Regions from separate parts of the Achromobacter sp. JUb104 genome, predicted to be linked through region 1. Evidence: predicted binding sites of a transcription regulator. Region 1 holds the regulator's gene; each other region holds the start of a gene.
What was found. The regulator HrcA, encoded in region 1, represses chaperone genes, less so after heat shock. The targets are predictions, from matches to a motif close to TTAGCACTCNNNNNNNNNGAGTGCTAA.
Positions count from the first base shown of each region.

Region 2: a site for HrcA is predicted at 1,700-1,726, ahead of groES (co-chaperone GroES). Genes of this name have one in related genera too.
Region 3: a site for HrcA is predicted at 2,407-2,433, ahead of rpoH (RNA polymerase sigma factor RpoH). Genes of this name have one in related genera too.

Region 1 covers NZ_JANUEY010000003.1:713,231-720,668, forward strand. Annotated here, with positions in the region: gene dnaJ (molecular chaperone DnaJ) at 1-791, opposite strand, end outside; gene dnaK (molecular chaperone DnaK) at 901-2,826, opposite strand; gene M2361_RS23740 (thioredoxin family protein) at 2,907-3,311, opposite strand; gene grpE (nucleotide exchange factor GrpE) at 3,329-3,886, opposite strand; gene M2361_RS23750 (hypothetical protein) at 4,010-4,246, opposite strand; gene hemH (ferrochelatase) at 4,236-5,360, opposite strand; gene hrcA (heat-inducible transcriptional repressor HrcA) at 5,406-6,410, opposite strand; gene M2361_RS23765 (NAD kinase) at 6,552-7,438, shown strand, end outside.
Region 2 covers NZ_JANUEY010000002.1:645,574-653,011, reverse strand. Annotated here, with positions in the region: gene groL (chaperonin GroEL) at 1-1,317, opposite strand, end outside; gene groES (co-chaperone GroES) at 1,355-1,642, opposite strand; gene M2361_RS14885 (LysR family transcriptional regulator) at 2,060-3,007, opposite strand; gene M2361_RS14880 (LLM class oxidoreductase) at 3,130-4,137, shown strand; gene M2361_RS14875 (zinc-dependent alcohol dehydrogenase family protein) at 4,168-5,157, shown strand; gene M2361_RS14870 (zinc-dependent alcohol dehydrogenase family protein) at 5,249-6,241, shown strand; gene M2361_RS14865 (NAD(P)-binding domain-containing protein) at 6,391-7,137, shown strand.
Region 3 covers NZ_JANUEY010000004.1:5,407-12,844, reverse strand. Annotated here, with positions in the region: gene M2361_RS25990 (cation:proton antiporter) at 1-148, opposite strand, end outside; gene M2361_RS25985 (phosphodiesterase) at 337-1,173, shown strand; gene rpoH (RNA polymerase sigma factor RpoH) at 1,476-2,360, opposite strand; gene M2361_RS25975 (hypothetical protein) at 2,513-3,202, opposite strand; gene fghA (S-formylglutathione hydrolase) at 3,301-4,167, opposite strand; gene M2361_RS25965 (hypothetical protein) at 4,398-5,156, shown strand; gene M2361_RS25960 (glutamate synthase-related protein) at 5,512-7,438, shown strand, end outside.

The DNA.
Region 1 (7,438 bases):
TCGCGCTGGAAGATCTTGTGCTGCTTGATGTGGATTTCCACATACAAGTCGCCCGGAGGACCGCCGTTGATGCCCGGTTCGCCATTGCCGCTGGAGCGGATACGCATGCCGTCATCGATACCGGCCGGAATCTTCACCTGCAGCGTCTTGTTGCGGCGGATACGACCCACGCCGTCGCACGCCGGGCAGGGATCAGTGATTTCCTTGCCGTTGCCGTGGCAGGTCGGGCAGGTTTGCTGCACGCTGAAGAAACCCTGCTGCATGCGCACCGCGCCCGAACCCCCGCAGGTGCGGCAGGTCTTGGGCGATGTGCCGGCCTTGGCGCCAGAGCCGTGGCAGGTATCGCAGTGTTCCCAGCTCGGTACGCGGATTTCAGTGTCGAACCCGGCCGCGGCCTGTTCCAACGTGATTTCCAGCGCGTACTTCAGGTCGGCGCCGCGGTACACCTGCGGGCCGCCGCCACGACGGCCACCGCCGCCGCCGCCAAATATCTCGCCAAAAATGTCGCCGAAGGCGTCGGCGAAACCGCCGCCCATCCCCGCCCCGCCCATGCCGGCGGAATTGGGGTCCACGCCCGCATGGCCGTAGCGGTCATACGCGGCACGCTTCTGTTCATCGCCCAGGACCTCGTAGGCTTCCTTGGCTTCCTTGAACTTCTCTTCGGCTTCTTTGCTGTCCGGATTGCGGTCCGGGTGGTATTTCATGGCCAGCTTTCGATAGGCCTTCTTGAGTTCGTCGTCCGAGGCGTTCTTTGCCACGCCCAGAACTTCGTAATAGTCGCGTTTTGCCATGATCCGTGGGCTCAAAAAAGAGCCATCTTTTCAGTGCTACAGAATGAGTACGCCCGGTAGGCGGATTTCTCCGGCTACCGGGCGGCAGAGGCTGGTCAGCGCCCGGCCATTATTGGTCGCGCTTGACTTCCTTGAAGTCGGCGTCAACGACGTTGTCGTCCACCGGCTTCGCGTTATCGGCCGCTTGCTGCTGGCCGGCGGCTTGCTGCGCCTGCATGTCGGCGTACATCTTTTCGCCCAGCTTCTGCGATGCGGTCGACAGGGCTTCCACCTTGGCGTCGATCGCGGCCTTGTCGCCTTCCTTCAGCGTGTCTTCCAGGTCCTTGATGGCGGCCTCGATGCTTTCCTTTTCGGAAGCCTCGAGCTTGTCGCCGTACTCGGTCAACGACTTGCGGGTGGCGTGCACCAGCGCGTCGGCCTGGTTGCGCGACTGAGCCAGCTCGGCAACGCGGTGATCTTCCTCGGCGTTGGCCTCGGCATCCTTGACCATGCGCTGGATCTCGTCTTCCGACAGACCCGAGTTGGCCTTGATGGTGATCTTGTTTTCCTTGCCGGTGCCCTTGTCTTTCGCGGACACGTGCAGGATGCCGTTGGCGTCGATGTCGAACGTGACTTCGATCTGCGGCATGCCACGCGGCGACGGCGGGATCCCTTCAAGGTTGAACTCGCCCAGCGCCTTGTTGCCCGCGGCGATTTCGCGTTCGCCCTGGAACACCTTGATCGTCACGGCCGGCTGGTTGTCGTCAGCGGTCGAGAAGGTTTGCGAGAACCGGGTCGGGATCGTCGTGTTCTTCTGGATCATCTTCGTCATCACGCCGCCCAGGGTTTCGATACCCAGCGACAGCGGCGTCACGTCCAGCAGCAGCACGTCCTTGCGGTCGCCCGACAGCACGGAACCTTGAATGGCGGCGCCAGCGGCGACGGCTTCGTCAGGGTTCACGTCCTTGCGCGGTTCCTTGCCGAAGAATTCCTTCACCTTTTCCTGAACCTTGGGCATGCGGGTCATGCCGCCGACCAGGATCACGTCGTCGATGTCGGAAACCTTAACGCCGGCGTCCTTGATGGCGACGCGGCAGGGTTCGATCGTGCGTTCGATCAGTTCTTCGACCAGCGCTTCCAGCTTGGCGCGCGAGATCTTCAGGTTCAAGTGCTTCGGACCCGAGGCGTCCGCCGTGATGTACGGCAGGTTGATTTCGGTTTGCTGCGCCGAAGACAGTTCGATCTTGGCCTTTTCAGCCGCTTCCTTCAGGCGTTGCAGGGCCAGCACGTCCTTGGACAGATCAACGCCTTGTTCTTTCTTGAACTCGGCAATGATGTAGTCAATGATGCGCTGGTCGAAGTCTTCGCCGCCCAGGAAGGTGTCACCGTTGGTCGACAGCACTTCAAACTGCTTTTCACCGTCGACGTCAGCGATTTCGATGATGGACACGTCGAACGTGCCGCCACCCAAGTCATAGACGGCGATCTTGCGGTCGCCCTTTTCGGTCTTGTCCAGACCGAAGGCCAATGCAGCCGCGGTGGGTTCGTTGATGATGCGCTTGACTTCCAGACCGGCGATGCGGCCGGCGTCCTTGGTGGCTTGGCGCTGGCTGTCGTTGAAGTAGGCGGGCACCGTGATGACGGCCTCGGTCACTTCTTCGCCCAGGTAGTCCTCGGCGGTCTTCTTCATCTTGCGCAGCACGTCGGCCGACACTTGGGGAGGCGCCATCTTCTTGCCGCGCACTTCCACCCAGGCGTCGCCGTTGTCGGCGCGGGCGATGGTGTAGGGCATCAGATCGATGTCCTTTTGCACTGCCTTTTCTTCGAACTTGCGGCCGATCAGGCGCTTCACCGCGTACAGCGTGTTGCGCGGGTTGGTCACGGCCTGACGCTTGGCAGGCGCGCCGACCAACGTCTCGCCGTCGTCCATGTAGGCGACGATCGAGGGAGTGGTGCGAGTGCCTTCCGCGTTTTCAATGATTTTGACCTGCCCGCCGTCCATGACAGCCACGCAGCTGTTGGTCGTGCCCAGGTCAATGCCAATAATCTTGCTCATGGTGGGTTACCTTGAATTAAATCTATGAAAATAGAGGAAAACTTCTTGTCCCCACATAACTGGGGTTGCTCGCAGGGTTTTCAAGACGTCTGGCTTGAATTTTCCGCAATCGGATCCTGCAAGCGCTGGATCGCCGCCGTGAATTGGGGCAATCCGGGCCAACCGGTGATGCGCCCCAACCGTTTGCCGGCCCGATACAGCACAAAAGTGGGGACACCATGCAGCGAAAAGCGCCGGCCCAAGGGTTCGTCGGCGTAGACGTCAGCCTCGAACCAAGTCAAGCCCAGGTTCAACAAACTATCCTGGTGCAGCAGCGCCGCCTGCTTGAAAAGATTGCAGTTATAGCAATCCTGCCCCCACAAAAACACGCAACGCAGATCCGTTCCCGGCGCCTGGACCACGGCGGCGTCGAATCCCGCGGTGTCGACATGACGCATGCCGAACACCTGGAAGACTTGAGCCGGATCGAAGCGGGGGTCGGTCATGGCGCGCGGGGAGCGGTTCAGCCTTGGCCGGCAGACACAACCACCAGCGCCGGGCGCAACGTGCGGTCGGCAATGACGTAGCCCTTTTGCAGCAACTGCACCACGGTATTGGCCGGCTGCTCATGGGGAATCGACGAAATTGCCTGATGCAGGTGCGGGTCGAACTTGTCGCCCTGGGCCGGCGCGATGTCCTTCAGCATGTTGCGCTCGAACGCGGCGGACAACTGCTTCAGGGTCACTTCGACGCCTTCGCGCAGGGTCTGAACGGTCTGGTCGGGCTGGGCCAACGCGGCTTCCAGGCTGTCTTTGACCGGAACCAGGCTCTCGGCAAACGATTCGATGCCGAATTTGCGCGCCTTGGACACTTCTTCCTGGGCGCGGCGGCGCACGTTTTCAGCTTCGGCTTGCACACGCAGAAGCTGGTCATGCTGCTCATTGACGGTAGCCTGGGCGGCGTCCAACTGGGCGCGCAACTCGTTCAGCTCGGCCTGAGCGTCGTCCTGGGCGGCGGGGGCCGCGTCGGCGTTCTGGCCGACTTCGGGCGTCTGATCTGCAGGCTCGTGGGGTGCCGTCATGGGGAATCCTCCAAAAAGAATGGCTTTCGCAGACATGAATGGGGGCCAATACCCCTATTTCAAGCCCGGGAAAGCGAAATATTCCCTGACGGCGCCCGCCCAGGCCTGGGCGGGCTGGGCCGCTTACTTTTTGTGGGGCTGTGCGGGCGCAACCGGGTCGCTGGCCGGAAAGCTTTCCTTCAGCGCGCGGTCAACCTGCTTGTCGTCGTCGTCCGGTTCCGGACGGATCGCGATGGGGTCGCTGGCCGGGAAGGTCTCCGCCAGCGCTTCGTCCAGGTCGTGCTCGACCTGATCCTCGTCCACCGGGGTCGCAACCGTCCCCTTTTTTACATCCTTGCCGCTCTTGGGATCATGGTGCATGCGCCTTCTCCTTCAAGTCCGTGTTGACCTGGATCTTCAACGGCCAACCCTGCAAGTTTCGTTCCACCAAGGTGGCCAAGCCGGCGATCCACGCTGGATCGTCGTTCAGCGCGGGGATGTACCGAAACTGCTTGCCGCCCGCCTCGATAAAGGCGTCGCGGCATTCCAGGCTGATCTCTTCCAGGGTTTCCAGACAGTCTGCCACAAATCCCGGGCACACCACATCCACCTCGGTGACCCCCGAAGCGGCCAAGGCCTTAAGCGTGGGCTCGGTATAGGGTTCGAGCCAACGGGCCGTGCCGAAGCGGCTTTGGAAGGTCACTTCAATCTGCTCACGCGGCAGGGACAGGCGCTGCGACAGCAGGCGTGCCGATTCCATGCAATCGCGGTAATAAGGGTCGCCCAGCTCAATGGAATAACGCGGCAAACCGTGGAAGCTCATGACCAGTTTCTGCGGCTTGCCGTGGTCGCGCCAGAAGGATTCGATGCGGGCAGCCAGCGGGTCCAGCCAGAGCGGGTCTTCGTGAAACCGCTTGGTGAAGCGCAGTTCGGGCTGGTCGCGCAAGCGCGCGGCATGCCGGGTCACGGCGTCCACCACGGTGGCGGTGGTGCTGGCGGCGTACTGCGGGTACAGCGGCACGGTCAGGATGCGCTCGCAACCGGCCGCGCGCAGGCGGGAGATCGCGTCCGGAATGGACGGGTTGCCATAGCGCATGCCCAATTCGACCACGGCGTCGATGCCCGCCACTTCCAGCGCGGCACGCACGCCATCCGCCTGCCGCCGGCTGTAAACCATAAGCGGCGAGCCGTCCTTCAGCCAGACGCCGGCATAGCGCGGCGCGAGCTTCTTGGGACGCAAGGTCAGTACCAGCCCATGCAGAATGGGCTTCCAGAGATAGCGGGGGATTTCAATGACGCGCGGGTCGGACAGGAACTCACCCAGGTATTTGCGGATGCCCGGGATATCCGGGGTATCAGGCGTGCCAAGGTTGACCAGCAGCACCCCGACCTTGCTGGGCGCGCGGGCAGGCGGGTCTTCGTTGAAGGGGTCGTCCTGCTCGGCTTCCGGCAGGTAGCGTTCAGGCCACAAATACTTGAACAGGCGAAGAAACACAAAAACTCCCCTTCCTCCGCAAGGAGGATGCAGCTTTGAATGGAACTACTGATTGTGGCTGAGCGCGTTGGACAGCAGGCGAGCGGTAATGTCCACAATGGGAATCACGCGCTCGTACGCCATGCGGGTGGGGCCGATGACTCCCAGCGTGCCCACCACCTTGCCGTCCACGCCGTAAGGCGCCGTGATGACCGAAACCTCTTCCATCGGCACCAACTGGGAATCGCCACCGATATAGATCTGCACGCCCTGCGCGCGGCTGGACACGTCCAGCAGTTGAAGCAGATCGGTCTTTTTTTCGAACAGCGAGAACATCTTGCGCAGGCGGTCCATGTCGGACGCGATGTCGGTCACGTCCAGCAGCTTGCGCTCGCCGGAAATGACCATCGCGTCGCCGTCCTCGGCGGCTTCGGCGCTGGCCTCGACCGCCGCCTGCATCAAGCGCGAGATGTCTTCGCGCAGTTGTGCCAGTTCCGTGGACAGCGTCTGGCGCACCGCGTTGAAGGACTTGCCCGCGAAGTGCATGTTGAAGAAATTGCCGGCTTCCAGCAATTCGGCTTCGGCGTAGTCGCGCTGTACAAAGAGAATGCGGTTCTGGACGTCGCCGTCCGGCGTGACGATGATCAGCAACACGCGCTTGTCGGACAGACGGATGAATTCAATCTGGCGAAACACCTGGGCGCGCTTGGGCGTCAGCACCACGCCGGCAAACTGCGTGAGGTTCGACAGCAAGGCGGCGGCCGCATTGACGGCACGGGTGGGTTCCGCGGCCGACAGCATTTCGCCGATGTTGTGAGGCTGCAATTGATACTGCTGAACGGCCAGCAGGGAATCGACGAACATGCGATAGCCCCGCGGCGTGGGAACGCGGCCGGCGGAGGTGTGCGGGCTATGGATCAGCCCCAGCTCTTCCAGATCCGCCATGACATTGCGGATGGTGGCTGGGGACAAGTCGAAGACTTTCGATAGCGTCCGCGAGCCGACAGGCTGCCCATCGGCGATGTAGCGTTCTATCAACGCTTTCAGTAGTGCGCGTGCGCGGTCATCCATAGCAGGTATTTTAGGGAATCTTTTCCAATTAAGGCGATTTTTGTCCCGCAAGCCGATATGCGGCCCCATATAATCGGCTAATCCGCCCATTCCGGGTAGATTTTGACCTTCGGGTCCCGCCTTTTTGATTCGCCCGCATCCATGCACTTTCCTACCGTCGCCCTGATCGGCAGATACCAGGACACCGGCCTGGACACCCCGCTGAGAGCCCTTGCGCACGCGCTGACGCAAGCGGGCAGGCATGTGCTCATCGATGCGGACACCGCCCGCAACACGGGCCTGACTGAATACCCGGTGGCTACCCTCGAAGAGATTGGCCAGAATGCGTCGCTGGCCGTCGTGATGGGCGGCGACGGCACCGTGCTGGGCGCGGGCCGGCATCTGGCACCCTACGGTGTGCCGCTGGTGGGCATCAACCATGGGCGGCTGGGCTTCATTACCGATATTCCCTTGCAGGACGCGCACGGCGCCTTGGCCCGCGTGCTGGAAGGCAGCTTCCAGATCGAAGAACGCATGCTGCTCGAAGGCAGCGTGTGGCGCGGCGACCAGAAAATGTATTCGGCGTCGGCACTCAACGACGTCGTGCTGAACCGCGCCGGACGCGGCGGCATGATTGAAGTGCGCGTCGAACTGGACGGCGCTTTCATGTACACGCAGCGCGCCGACGGCCTGATCATCGCCACGCCCACCGGCTCAACGGCCTATGCGCTGTCGGCCAACGGCCCCATCCTGCACCCCGGCTTGAACGCCATGGTGCTGGTGCCCGTGGCGCCGCAAACGCTGTCGAACCGCCCTATCGTCATACCCGACACCGGCGTGCTGAACATGACGCTTACCGCCATGGGCCGCGTGGAAGTCGGCGCCAGCGTGCATTTCGACATGCAGACCTGGTCGGACCTGCAACCCGGCGACCGTATCGTCGTGCAGCGCGCGCCGCACACCATCCGCTTCGTGCATCCCGAGGGCTACAGCTTCTTTTCCACCCTGCGCCGCAAGCTGCACTGGAACCTGATGCCCCAAGCCACCGA
Region 2 (7,438 bases), on a different contig from region 1:
ACCGGCGTTCTGGTCAGGCGTGTCGCCCTTCAGGTCAGCAATGGCTTGCTTGGCGCGCAGCAGTGCAACACCGCCACCAGCCACAACGCCTTCTTCCACTGCGGCGCGGGTAGCGTGCAGGGCGTCTTCGACGCGAGCCTTCTTTTCCTTCATTTCGACTTCGGTGGCAGCGCCAACGCGAATCACGGCAACGCCGCCGGCCAGCTTGGCCACGCGTTCTTGCAGCTTTTCACGATCGTAGTCGGACGTGGCTTCTTCGATCTGGATACGGACTTGCTTGACGCGAGCCTCGATCGACTTGCTGTCGCCAGCGCCGTCGATGATCGTCGTGTTTTCCTTGCCCACTTCGATGCGCTTGGCTTGGCCCAATTCAGCCAGGCCGGCCTTTTCCAGCGACATGCCGGTTTCTTCGGAGATCACCGTGCCGCCCGTCAGGATGGCGATGTCTTCCAGCATGGCCTTGCGGCGGTCACCGAAGCCCGGCGCCTTGACGGCGGTGGTCTTCAGGATTCCACGGATGTTGTTCACAACCAGGGTGGCCAGCGCTTCGCCTTCGACGTCTTCTGCAATGATCAGCAGCGGACGGCTCGACTTGGCAACTTGCTCCAGCACGGGCAGCAGGTCACGGATGTTGCTGATCTTCTTGTCGAAAATCAGGACAAACGGATCTTCCAGCACGGCAACTTGCTTTTCCGGGCTGTTGATGAAGTAGGGCGACAGGTAGCCGCGGTCGAATTGCATGCCTTCGACGACGTCCAGCTCGTTTTCCAGCGACTTGCCGTCTTCGACGGTGATGACGCCTTCCTTGCCAACCTTGTCCATCGCGTCAGCGATGATCTGGCCGATGGAGGCATCGCTGTTGGCCGAGATGGAACCAACTTGAGCGATTTCCTTGCTGGTCGTGACCGGCTTGGATTGCTTCTTCAGTTCAGCCACGGCGGCGGCGACAGCCTTGTCGATGCCGCGCTTCAGGTCGATCGGGTTGAAACCGGCGGCAACGTACTTCAGGCCTTCCATGACGATGGCTTGAGCCAGCACGGTGGCGGTCGTGGTGCCGTCACCGGCGTTGTCGGAGGTCTTGGAGGCAACGTCCTTGACCAGTTGTGCGCCGATGTTCTCGAACTTGTCCTTCAGTTCGATTTCCTTGGCGACGGACACGCCGTCCTTGGTAACGGTCGGGGCGCCGAACGAGCGCTCCAGCACGACGTTACGGCCCTTGGGGCCCAGGGTGGTCTTAACAGCGTTGGCGAGAACATTCACGCCGCGGACGATACGCACACGGGCGTCGTCACCGAACAATACTTGCTTGGCAGCCATTTCTTAGCTTCCTTCGAAAATTCGTTTGAGGCGGGGTTTACAGAACCACGGCGAGGATTTCGTCCTCGCGGATGACGAGCAGTTCTTCGCCATCAACCTTCACGGACTGGCCGGCATACTTGCCGAACAGAACCTTGTCGCCAGCCTTCAGGTCGACCGGCAGAATCTTGCCTTCTTCGGTCTTCTTGCCGGGGCCGACGGCCACGACTTCGCCCTGATCAGGCTTTTCTGCGGCGCTGTCGGGGATGACGATGCCCGAGGCAGTCTTGCGCTCGTTTTCGAGGCGTTTGACGATCACGCGATCGCCCAGGGGACGCAAGGCCATGAGGAACTCCTGTTTACTTGAATGAAAGTGAATGATCGGTTAGCCCCGGGAGGGCTGTTAGCACTCACCGGTGTCGAGTGCTAATTATAGGGATGATGTTGCAGGGTTCAAGGGGGGGAGGGGCGGCTGTTACATATTTGGGAGTGGCCCCGTTTGTTGGCGAAATTCATCCACCTTGGGTGTAGAACTTCATCGAAAGTGCAAGTGTCGATGTCGAATTTCATTCAACTTGAGATTTGGTTCACTGAATTTGGCCGTAACCTAGGCGGAAAGTACCTTGAGCCAGCAGACCGCTTCCGACCCATAACGGGCGTCCGTCAGCAATGGAAAGCGGACAGTGGAGCACCGTTGCAAGCTGCCCAGCTGTGCGATAAAAACTCAGCACACCTGATTTGCAGGCTCCCGTAAAGCAGCGCGTTATCGTCCAACCTTCGGCGGCGGCCGGACGATCGATGGGCTTAGCCACTCTCCGACAGAATCCGCAACGACACCGACTACCCAATCGACAAATACCCGCACTTGCGGCGCTAGGTGCTGCCGGTTGGGATACATGAGCGAGAGGGGCCAGAGGACAGCGCGCATTGCGGGTACCACCTCAACGAGCGCGCCGCTCGCAAGGTGGTCTGCGACCACCATCCCAGGCACCTGGATCAGGCCGAGTCCATTCAGCGCGCAGGCAACAAACGCCTCGGTATCGTTGACCATGATGCCGCTGCGCAGGGTGAACTGAGGCAAGTCCATGTCACTAGGCAGGGACCAAGCGACGGGCCTATGCCCGCGCCCAGAGAAATAGTTCACCGCTTGATGCTGCTTCAGTTCTTCAACCGTATTTGGGATCCCATGTACGGCCAGGTAAGCCGGCGATCCGCAAACCACCATCGTCATCGAGGCAAGCTTGCGCGCGATCATGCTGGAAGGAGCAAGGTCTCCTATCCGCAACACGCAGTCGACTCCATCTGCAAGAAGGTCGACTGGCTGATCGCTCACTCCGAGGATGACATCCACTTCCGGATAGAGCGCCTTGAACTCCGGAATTCGATTGATGATGAGTGGGCGTGCGAGCGCTACCGGTATGTCAACACGCAATCGACCGGTGGGCGCGAGAGAGTTGCCGCCGAACATATTCTGGGCTTCAGTGATGTCGGTCAGCAGGCGGGTCGCTCGATCATAGAAACGTTCGCCCTCCGCCGTTAGGTTGAGCCGGCGTGTCGTCCGCTGAAGTAGCCGTGCGCCTAGCCCAGATTCCAGGGCATTGATCGCGTTTGTGACGCCCGGCCGCGCCATTCGCAGTGCCTCGGCGGCGCGCGCGAAACTGCCGTTGTCAACGACAGACACGAAGATGCGGAGCTGCTGCGGGAAATCCATCACCTGAGACTATTACGGATATAGATAACAATCAAGTACTCACAGGGTGTCTTCCGGTTAACAGCGCCAAACCCTATTCTTGCTCCATTGAGTGGCATCGCTGCCTCAACGGGAAAGTGAAAATGGCTGAAGGACACGCAAACGAGCTTGCCAGGGCGGCAGTTCAGTGGAAATCGCGCTGGGCTGAAACGGTCCAGCCTCCTGTGGGATTCTCGCAGGTCTTCCAGCCGGACACACTGACGTTTGGCTTCATCGCGCCGCTGGAAAGTTATCCGGACCGGCCTGCGCCGACGATGCGTGACCACTTGGCGCTCGCACGTACAGCAGATGACGCCGGCTTTTCCGCCATCTGGCTGCGAGATGTCCCCTTCTACGACCCCGCATTTGGAGATCTGGGGCAGGTCTTTGACCCGATGTCCTATGCCGGCTTCCTGGCTGCGGCAACCAAGCGAATTGCGATCGGCACTGCTGGCATCGTCCTGCCCATACGCGATCCGCTCGCAATTGCCAAGCAAGCGACGACGCTTTCACATCTGACAGACGGCCGTTTCATTCTGGGTCTGTCCAGCGGCGATCGTCCTGCCGAATACCCCGCGTTCGGTGTCGATTTCGACACCCGCTCCGATCGCTTTCGTGACGCCTACGCGCTGATCCGTGCCGTTACCGAAGGGTGCTTTCCCCACTACCACTCCACGCACTTTGGCACGCTGGATGGCTCACTGGACCTGGTGCCTAAGCCGCAGGGCGGTCGTCTGCCGATCATTGCCGTCGGCCGGGCAGGCCAGAGCGTCGAGTGGCTGGCGCAGAACACCGACGGCTGGATCTGGCACCAGAGCGATTTCGCGCGTCTGGGCGAAGTTGTCGCGACCTGGCGGGGCTCAGTCCCCGGTTCGCTGTTCAAACCTTATGGCTATGGCACGTTCTTCGATCTCGATAGCGACCCTGACGCGCCACTGAGACCTGTCCGAGGTCTTTCGATCGGGCGCAAGGCGTTGATCGACCTGTGGCGCCGACAGCGTGATCTTGGCGTCAACCACGTCGCGCTCAACCTGAAGATGGCCCGCAGGCCAGCCGTCGAAATCATGGATGAGCTCGGCGAATACGTTCTCCCCCTATTCACTGCCGGCTGATCGGCACATTCGATAAATAAAGGAAAGTTTATGACCCGCGTTGTTCGCTTCCACCAGTACGGCACTGCAGACGTGCTGCGCATCGAAAACATTGACGTCCCCGCACCCGCTGCGGATGAGGTGCAGATATCGGTCCGTGCCATCGGCCTGAACCGCGCCGAAGTGATGTTCCGCAGCGGCGCCTACTTGCAAGAGGCCAAATTCCCGTCCCAGCTCGGCTACGAAGCTGCGGGCACTGTTCTGGCGACGGGTGGCGACGTCACCGGCTTCACCCAGGGCGATGCCGTCAGTGTCATCCCGACGCTTGACATGTCGCGGTGGCCCACCTATGGCGAGGTCATCAATATTCCGACCCGGTATGTAGTAAAGCATCCGGCGAACCTCTCTTTCGAGCAGGCCGCAGCTTCATGGATGCAGTACGTCACCGCCTGGGGCGCGCTCGTCGATCAGGCGAGACTCACGGCAGATGACTTCGTCATCGTCTCGGCCGCCTCCAGCAGTGTCGGCATCGCTGCCTTCCAGATCGCACGCAGCGTCGGCGCCACAGTCATCGCCACGACCCGCACGAGCGCCAAGGCTCAAGCGCTGCTTGAAGCCGGTGCGCACCATGTGATCGTCATGGCCGAAGAGAACCTGGCCGCGCGCGTCAACGAGATCACTGGCGGCAAGGGCGCCCGCGTCGTGTTCGATCCCATCGGCGGCCCAGCCATTTCGCAGCTCGCTGATGTCATGTCCGTGGGAGGCATCCTGATGGAATACGGCGCACTAAGCTCGGACCAGGGCCCGTTCCCGCAGTTCGCTGTCCTTGGCAAGAGCCTCACCCTAAAGGGCTATTTGTACACCGAGATCGTGGGCAACGACGACGCGCTCGCGCGCGCCAAGGCCTTCATCACCGAGGGCCTGCGGACTGGCAAGCTCGACCCATTGGTGTCGCGCACGTTCCCGTTCGAGGACATCCAGGAGGCGACGCGCTTTCTGGAGTCCAACGAGCAGATCGGAAAGATCGTCGTCACCCTGTGACAAAGCCGAAGGTGCGAACAAGCGCATCTCGCTTCTTCCTCTCATTGCAACACTGGCGTCCGCACCGGGCGCCCTATAGAAAGGTATCCTCATGGCACGCGCAATTCGCTTTCACGAAACCGGTGGACCTGAAGTTCTCCGAATTGACGAAGTCCCAACATCTGAGCCCAAGAGCGGTGAAGTCCGGATCCGGGTTCACGCGCTCGGTCTCAACCGCGCTGACAGCATGTACCGTACCGGGCGATACGTGATCGAGCCAAAATTTCCCGCAAGCTTCGGCTATGAGGCCGCTGGCACGATCGACGCGGTCGGCCCAGACGTTGACGGGTTTGCAATCGGCGATCCGGTCGCGGTCATCCCGGCCTTCATGTTCGACGAGTACGCTGTGTTTGCGGATCTGGCGATCGCCCCGGCCCGCGCGGTCGTGAAGCTTCCGGCCGGGGTAAGCTGGGAGAAGGCGGCAGCAACCTGGATGCCCTTCACCACAGTCTGGGGGGCACTGATCGACATCGCGAACCTCGGTGCCGGTGACTTCGTCGTGCTAGGCGCGGCCTCGAGCAGCGTCGGCCTCGCCGCCATGCAGATTGCCCATCATGTGGGTGCCACTCCAATCGCTATCACCCGTAAGGGGGAGAAACTCGAAGAGCTGAAGAGCGCCGGCTTCACTTATATCCTGCAGACCGGTGCGGATGACATCGAGCGCGAGATCCTCAGGATCACCGACGGGCAAGGCGCTCGCGTTGTGTTCGACCCGGTCACGGGTCCTGATTTCGAGCACATCATCAAGGCCACTTGCAAAGACGCCATTGTCTTCATCTACGGCGCATTGAGCCATGACGCGACTCCGATACCGGTCATGCACATTCTCGGCAAACACACCACCATCCGGGGGTACGAGTTCATCGAAGTCACTAGCGACGACAGCAAGCTGGCGCGCGCCAAGGCCTTCATCACTGAGGGGATGAGTGCTGGTCACTTCAACGCCCAGATTGCTCGCACCTTCAAGTTCGAAGATGCCGTGGACGCCTATCGCTACCTCGAATCAAACAGCCAGTTCGGGAAGATCGTTCTGACGCTGGAGTGAGAGGTCGTTGATACCAGCGCTTTGACGTTGACCCAGTATGAACTGCTGAAGCGAGCGGCACGAAAGCGCCGATTCTCCGTCCAGGCGGCCAACCAACGGTGTTGAGCCCTATTCTGACTTTGACTCAACCATTCACGACGAGGCAATTTATGAAGATTGGCATTTTGGGAACCGGAAATATCGGTAAGACGCTGGTCACGCGCTTGAGCCAGGCGGGGCACGAGGTGAAGGTTGCGAACGCACGCGGCCCCGAGACGATTGATCCAGAGATTTTGTCGTTTGGAGCGCGGGCGGTAAAGACCGAAGAAGCGCTTGTCGATGTGGACGCGGTGATTTTGTCCATCCCGCTCGGCCGCCTTCCGGGCATCGCTTCGTTGGTCGCGCGTCTTCCAGACGAGACAGTGGTGATCGATACCTCCAACTACTACCCCTTCCGCGACGAGAAAATCGAGGCGATCGAGGGCGGACAGGTCGAGAGCCTGTGGGTTGTCGAGCAGCTCGGCCGCCCCATCGCCAAGGCATGGAATGCGATTGGCTCGGCTTCCCTGGCCAAGAAGGATAAGCCGGCAGGAGCACCCGACCGGATCGCCATCCCTGTGGCTGCGGACCGGGAGAGCGATCGCGAGGTCGCCATGTCGCTGGTCGATGAGACCGGTTTGGATGCTTTCGACGCAGGCTCTCTTGCAGACTCCTGGCGGCAGCAACCTGGGGCGCCAGCCTACTGCACCGATCTTTCCTACACCGAGATGGGCGCGGCCTTGGATGCCGCGGAACGACACAGGCTGCCCAAGCGCCGAGACCTCGCCGTTGCCGTGATGCATGAGCGCCTCGGCGACGGGACAACCAATCCGGACGAGGATTGGGGTGTCCGGTTGGCTCGTGTCATCAACATCTGATTGCTCAAGCAGCGGCGGGCAGACGCGCACGTTCACTGCTCCAACGAAGGCATCGGTTTCGATGTCCGCTTATGGCCGCTGGCAGACGTTCGTCAATCGCGTCGAGGCCACAGCCGTTGTAGGGTAGGGCAGGCGCACTGGCATGGGGGCCCTCGCGATGTGATGGTCCCAATCATCACCCAAGTTCAATGAACTTTCTGGGGAAGAATGCCATGTTCAATGAACCAGTGCGGCCAAAGTGAATGAACCAAATTTCACTAAGTCCATGATTTAAAAAATGTCGAGTTTCCACCTTCAATGA
Region 3 (7,438 bases), on a different contig from region 1:
CATGGACGTGGATGATGATGCCGAGCAAACACCCGACGATAGCCAGCAACACCGAATAGGGCAGCTTGAGCCGGCCGGCCAGCGGCGGCATAAAGCAGACCAGTGTGAGCAATCCGGCCAAGCCGAATACGAGAAATCCTACATCCATGGGTATTGCCACGTCCCGAGCATTGAGAGGTGCGACAAGAATAGCGGCATTTTTCAGTGAGGCAGGCCAGGAAACTGTAGGGAATCGTAGAGAATGCACGTTTCGTTACCCTAGGTGCCGCTGCTGATACGCGCCGCGCCCTGTTTTTTGGGTAATGTGCAAACGTACAAACTACGCAGGAGCGGCACTTGCCACGCGTCCACTCTCTGGCCCGCCGTCACGACGCGCCCGCCATGCTGGTCCAGTTGACCGACAGCCATTTGTTCGGCGAACCCGACACCGCGATGCTGGGCGTCAATACCGACGCGAGCCTGCGCGCGGTGCTGCGCCAGATTGAAGCCGACGGCAAACGTCCCGACCTGCTGCTGGCCACCGGCGACTTGTCGCAAGACGGCGAGGCCGCCGCCTACCGGCGCTTTGCGGCCATTCTTGGCCAAGCCGGCGTACTGTCGGGCGCGCAGATCCGATGCCTGCCCGGCAACCATGACCAACCGGCCGTGATGCGGCAAGAACTGCCGCAATGGTCTGAGCCCGTGACGGATGTGGGCGCCTGGCGCGTCGTGACGCTGGACACCACGGTGCCCGGTTCCAATGCCGGCCACTTGCCCGACAGCCAGTTGGACATGCTGGAGGCGGCGCTCGCCGCCGCGCCCGGCCGTCACACCCTGATCGCCATGCACCACAACCCCATGCAGATCGACAGCCATTGGCACGACTCGATGATGATCGACAACCCGCAGGCGCTGTTCAAGCGCCTGACGCGGTGGCCGCAGGCGCGCGTGCTGTTGTGGGGCCATGTCCATCATGAATTCGACCGCCGCCGACACAACCTGCGCATGCTGGCCACGCCATCGACCTGCTTTCAGTTCAGCATTCGCGACGGCAAGCATGTGGTCGACAACCTGGCGCCAGGCTACCGTTGGATCAAGCTCTATCAGGATGGATCAATGGCCACGGGCGTGCGCCGCGTGCAGGACGCGCTGTGGCATACGGCGCTGGCGCCGGACGACGCGCAAGCCGCATAAAAATCGGGGCACCAGATATACGAATATATGTGGTGCCCCGCAAGCATCCGTCTCATAGGGGAGGGGAAAGAGGAGAAGCCGAGACGGATGGCAAGACTGCAAACTAGCTAAAGTTCGCGGTCTACATGATTTAGGCGGCGCACTCTTTATTAAGTTTCTGCAAGAGCACGAAATTTAGCGGCGAATTTGTATCAATTTATTGGCACCCATTTTGGCAGGGAGCTCCGCAAGGAATCGTCGTGCAAAGAAAAGGGCCGCTTACGCGGCCCAGCTCAGGCATTACCAGCAAATCAGTCAACCCATCAGGAAGCCAGATTGCCGCGCATTTTCTTCAGCGCGGCGGCTTCGATCTGGCGGATGCGCTCGGCGGATACGCCGAACTCTTGCGCCAGCTCATGCAGCGTGGCGCCGCCGTCATCCTGCAGCCAGCGCGCCTCGACGATGCGGCGCGAACGGGCATCCAGCGCATCCAGCGCGCCGGTCAAGCCGGTGCTTTGAAGCTGATCGCGCGCGGCGCGTTCGAGCACCCGCGTGGGTTCCAGGCGGCCGTCGTCGGACAGGTAGGCGATGGGCGCATAGCTGTCGTCATCGTCATCCTGGTTTTCCAGCGACATGTCGCGCCCGGACATACGCACTTCCATTTCGCTGACATCTTCGCGGCGCACATTCAGTTCGCGGGCGATGTGATCGACCTGGTCGGGGTCCAGCGTTTGGCCGTCGGGGCGCATGCTGCGCAGATTGAAGAACAGCTTGCGCTGGGCCTTGGTGGTGGCCACCTTGACCAGACGCCAGTTGCGGATGATGTATTCGTGGATTTCGGCCTTGATCCAGTGCACGGCAAACGACACCAGGCGCACGCCGCGCTCCGGGTCGAAGCGCTTCACGGCTTTCATCAGGCCAACATTGCCTTCCTGGATAAGGTCGGCATGGGGCAAACCATAGCCCAGGTACTGGCGCGCAACCGACACCACCAGGCGCAGGTGCGACAGAATCAATTCGCGCGCGGCACCCAGGTCTTCCTGGTCGCGCAGGCGACGGCCCAACTCGGTTTCACGTTCTGCCGACAGAACCGGCAAGCGGTTGACCGTGGAAATATACGCGTCGATCGTGCCAAGTGCGCCCGGATTGGCAATGGCCAACGCCAGAGCGTTGCCAGACGCGGCCAACGAGGTACTGGGTTGTTTCATAGCGGGGGTCTCCGGAAAGCGAAGGGATAGCGACATGGATTCGATGTTAGCACTCTAGTAAAGGGAGTGCTAATACGACTATTGCGGCGCGTCAAAGTTTCAAGTTTGTGGCGCGTCCCTATTTTTTGATGCGCCGTTTGGGGGCAAGGGGGCTACCAGCCCAGGCGCTTCAACCCCTCTGCCGTCGCTTCGCCATCTGGGCGGATGAACAAGGCTCCGCGCGGGTCCATGAAGACCTGGTACTTCGCGCCGTCGAACATCGGCATGTAGGCGGCGCTTCCGAATTGGACATCGACGAAGGGAAACCAGTTCGGGAAAGTCTTCTTCAAGGACCCGAGATCAGGCGCCGGCCAATCGTCCAGCGCGTGGACGGAGCGCGTGGCCGAGGCTTCCCGCGCGATGTCGCTGTGGCGGCCCGACAAGCGCTCCAGGCGGTACAAGGGCGGCACACCCGCCATCAGCGCCGGCAGCTTCCAGCGCACGACCCGAGCATCGATCTGCCATTGGTCGCCATACAGCACATATTGCTTGGGGCCCGTGCCGGGCGCGGTAGTCGTCAGTTGGAACTGGCCTTCGGCCTGCTGGCGGATCTCGACCCTGGCCACGGATTCGTCCGTGGTCAGCTTGTAAAACTGCACCAGCGACAAGGCCAGCAGACCAGAAACACATCCCAGCAACACCAGCATCAGGCCGAACAGGCGGCGCACCGGGCGAAACTGGAACATCTTGCGGCCGCGTTCGTCACGCGGGCCACCGCGGCTCAGCAGCATGACGAGGCCGGGCAGCAGGACGACGACGGCGCCCAGAAGAATCCAGACGAAGGGAGCGATACCGTTGATCAAGTCAGGCGTTCCTATATAGCGCATCGCGGCTCATGGCCCGATGCGCCCAGGGCGCCGCGAGCCTGCCGCGGCAGGCTCCCCAGTATAGAAGCGGGCTTTCACCCCGCCGGTTTTCCAAGCCGCTCGACGTGAAACCGGATGTGATCTTCGATGAAGGTTGAGATGAAGTAGTAGCCGTGGTCGTAACCGGGCTGGCGGCGCAGGGTAAGCGGCTGGCCGGCGGTGGCGCAGGCAGCTTCGAACACCTCGGGATACAACTGCTCGGCCAGGAATTGGTCGGATTCGCCCTGGTCGATGAGGATGCCGTCGGGAAAAGGCTGCTTCAGCCCCTGCATCAGCGCAGCCGCGTCGTACGCGGCCCATTCGGCGGGGTTGTCGCCCAGGTAGGCGCCGAACGCTTTTTTGCCCCACGGGCACTGGCTGGGCGCGGCGATGGGCGCAAAGGCCGACACCGACCGAAATTTGCCCGGGTTGCGCAGTGCCAGCACCAACGCGCCGTGACCGCCCATGGAGTGGCCGAAGATGCCGGTGCGCGACGCATCGCCCGGCAACGTGTCGCCCGTGACGATGGCGTGCAGTTCTTCGGTCACGTAGCTATACATGCGGTAGTGGTCGCGCCAAGCCGGCGTGATGGCATCCACATAGAAGCCCGCGCCGGTACCCAGGTCCCAGCTTTCGTCTTCGCCAGGCACGTTGGCGCCGCGCGGGCTGGTGTCCGGCGTCACCAGCATGACGCCCAGTTCCGCCGCCAGTCGCTGCGCGCCGGCCTTGATCATGAAGGTCTCTTCGGTGCAGGTCAGGCCTGCCAGAAAGAACAGCACGGGCACGGGGCCTTGCTCGGCCTGGGGCGGCACGAAGACCGAAAAACGCATGGGCAGGCCGATCTGGGCGGACTCATGGCGGTAGTAGCGCTGCGTACCGCCAAAGCAGCGATGCTGGGAAATGAGTTCCAGGGCCACGGGCATGGACGTTCTCCGGTCGGGGGGATGAAAAATTCGTCGACGGGTTAGGGTATATCCACGGTACGACGTTCCGTCGCCGAATGTTAACCTGCCCTGCATACAGGCCGGACGACAAAAAAAGCGATTCCGTGCCCATATTGTGATCGCGGTACTTGACCAGCGCCCATCGTGGCACTATTTATATACCGTGAGCGAAGACAACCCGTTCTTCCAGATACGCAAGCCCTGACACTATGGCCCGTCTGCCCCGCCTGTACGCCCCTGGGCTGCCCCAACTGGTGCAGGCCAACTTCATTTCGCCGCTGGCCGCGCCGTCTCAACCCGCGCCCGCCGACATCCTGAACCAACTCGCCACCTGGCTGGGCGAATCCGCTCAACGCCATCGGGTGTCGGTGCACGGCTGGCTGTTGGCCAACGACCGCATCCTGCTGTTGGCCACGCCCGCCGACGAAGAAGGCTTGCCTCGGTTGATGCAGACGCTGGGCCGCAATCTGGCCGCCCGCCTGCGCGGTGGCCGGGTCTTCGCGGGGCGCTACCGATCCGCCTTGCTGGAACCGGGCGCGTGGGTGCTGCCGGCGCTGGTCTGGCTGGAAACGTATCCCGTGCGCAGCGGCGCATCGCAAGACCCTGATTCATGGCCCTGGTCTTCGGCGGCCAGCCACACCGGCAACACCACCGCCGCGCCTGTGCAATGGCAGTCGGACCACGCCGATTACTGGGCTTGCGGCAACACGCCGTTCGACCGCCAGGCCAATTACCGCAAACGCTTGCAAGACGGCTTGTCGCGGGAAGAATCCCAACGCATTGATCAAGCCGTATCCGGCCAGTGGGCATTGGGCGGACCCAGCTTCATTGCCAGCCTGGCACATACCGCCAGTCGGCGCGTGGCTCCCGGCCAGCGCGGCCGGCCGCGCAAGAAACCCGCCGCCGCGACAGAATCGGATTCGCCCGCGCCGCCAGCGCCGGGCAACAACCCTCCGGCAACTTCCTGAATTTCCCGACCCGCTGCCTGGCGGGTTTTTTATTTGGTCCCTTGGAGGGCCGAGCTCGTGCGGCTGTGCATTTTTCGCCACACGCGATGGGCACAACGACGCATCAATAAATAGGGACGCATTAATCAAAATAGATCGATTTTGGTGCAGGCTCGGATCTGCTTGCGCACACCCCTGCGCACCGGCCCAATAACGGCGCGGACGTTGTTATGTCCCCATATTAATGCACTATGACGGCGCACCGGTATAAATAGGGTCATACCCCTTTTGTTTTTATTGCACCCTACCCCCGGTGGGGGTATTGTCCGTCTCCTGCACTGCAACATTACGACGCAGGCTCACTGCGGAGCGCGCCATGCCCCAAATTACCCCGATCGAATCCTGTCCCACGCCCAAGGCCACCCCTATCGATGCGTCCCGTATCGGTATGCCCGCGGCCCAGGGTCTGTACCACCCCAAGAACGAGCATGACGCCTGCGGCGTTGGATTCGTTGCGCACATCAAGGGCAAGAAAAGCCACGCGATCATCCAGCAAGGCCTGAAGATCCTTGAAAACCTGGACCACCGCGGCGCGGTTGGCGCGGACAAGCTGATGGGCGACGGCGCGGGCATCCTGATCCAGATTCCCGACACGCTCTATCGCGACGAGCTCAGCCAGCAAGGCATCATCCTGCCGCCTCCGGGCGAATACGGCGTGGCCATGGTGTTCCTGCCCAAGGAAACCGCCTCGCGCCTGGCTTGCGAACAAGAGCTTGAACGCTCGGTGCGCGCCGAAGGCCAGGTCGTGCTGGGCTGGCGCAATGTGCCGGTGGACGTCGACATGCCCATGTCGCCTACCGTGCGCGATTGCGAACCCGTCATCCGCCAGTTGTTCATCGGCCGTGGCGCCGACGTGATGGTGCCGGACGCGCTGGAACGCAAGCTGTACGTCATCCGCAAGACCGCCAGCCACGCCATCCAGGCCATGCATCTGGCCCACGGCAAGGAATACTTCGTGCCGTCGGCATCGGTGCGCACCGTGGTCTACAAGGGCCTGCTGCTGGCCGACCAGGTTGGCCGCTATTACCGCGACCTGGCCGACACCCGCACGGTGTCCGCCCTGGCGCTGGTGCACCAACGCTTCTCGACCAACACGTTCCCCGCCTGGCCGCTGGCCCACCCGTACCGCATGATTGCCCACAACGGCGAAATCAACACGGTCAAGGGCAACTTCAACTGGCTGCGCGCCCGCGAAGGCATGATGCAGTCGGCCGTGCTGGGCGACGACCTGAAGAAGCTGTACCCCATCGTCTACGAAGGCCAGTCGGACACCGCTACGTTCGACAACTGCCTGGAACTCCTGGTGAATTCGGGCTACTCGCTAGCCCACGCCATGATGATGATGATCCCGGAAGCCTGGGAACAGCACACGCAGATGGACGAGTCGCGCCGCGCGTTCTACGAATACCACGCCGCCATGATGGAGCCGTGGGACGGCCCCGCCGCCGTCGCGTTCACCGATGGCCGCCAGATCGGCGCCACGCTGGACCGCAACGGCCTGCGCCCCGCCCGCTACCTGGTCACCGATGACGACATGGTCATCCTGGCGTCCGAAGCCGGCACGCTGTCTATTCCGGAAAACCGCATCGTCAAGAAGTGGCGCCTGCAGCCGGGCAAGATGTTCCTGATCGACCTGGAACAGGGCCGCATCATCGACGACGCCGAAATCAAGCTGCAACTGGCCAACAGCCGCCCGTACCGCCAATGGATCGAGCGCCTGCAGATCAAGCTGGAATCGCTGCCCGCGCCGCGCCAGACCGCCGTTGCCACGCAGTCGGCCGTGTCACTGCTGGACCGCCAGCAAGCCTTCGGCTGGACCCAGGAAGACTACAAGTTCATCCTGGAACCCATGGCGTCGACCGGTGAGGAAGTGATCGGCTCGATGGGCAACGACGCCCCGCTGGCCGTGCTGTCCGACCGCGCCAAGCCGTTCTACAACTATTTCCGCCAGTTGTTCGCGCAGGTCACGAACCCGCCCATCGACCCCATCCGCGAACAGTTGGTGATGTCCTTGGTGTCGTTCATCGGCCCCAAGCCCAACCTGCTGGACATCAACAACGTCAATCCGCCGCTGCGCCTGGAAGTGTCCCAGCCGGTGCTGGACTTCGCCGCCATGGCGCAGATCCGCGACATCGAACAGGTCACGGGCAAGAAATTCCGCAGCTTCGAGCTCGACATCACGTACCCCGCCGCCTGGGGCTCCGAGGGCATTGAAGCCCGCGTGGCCGCGCTGTGCGCGCGCG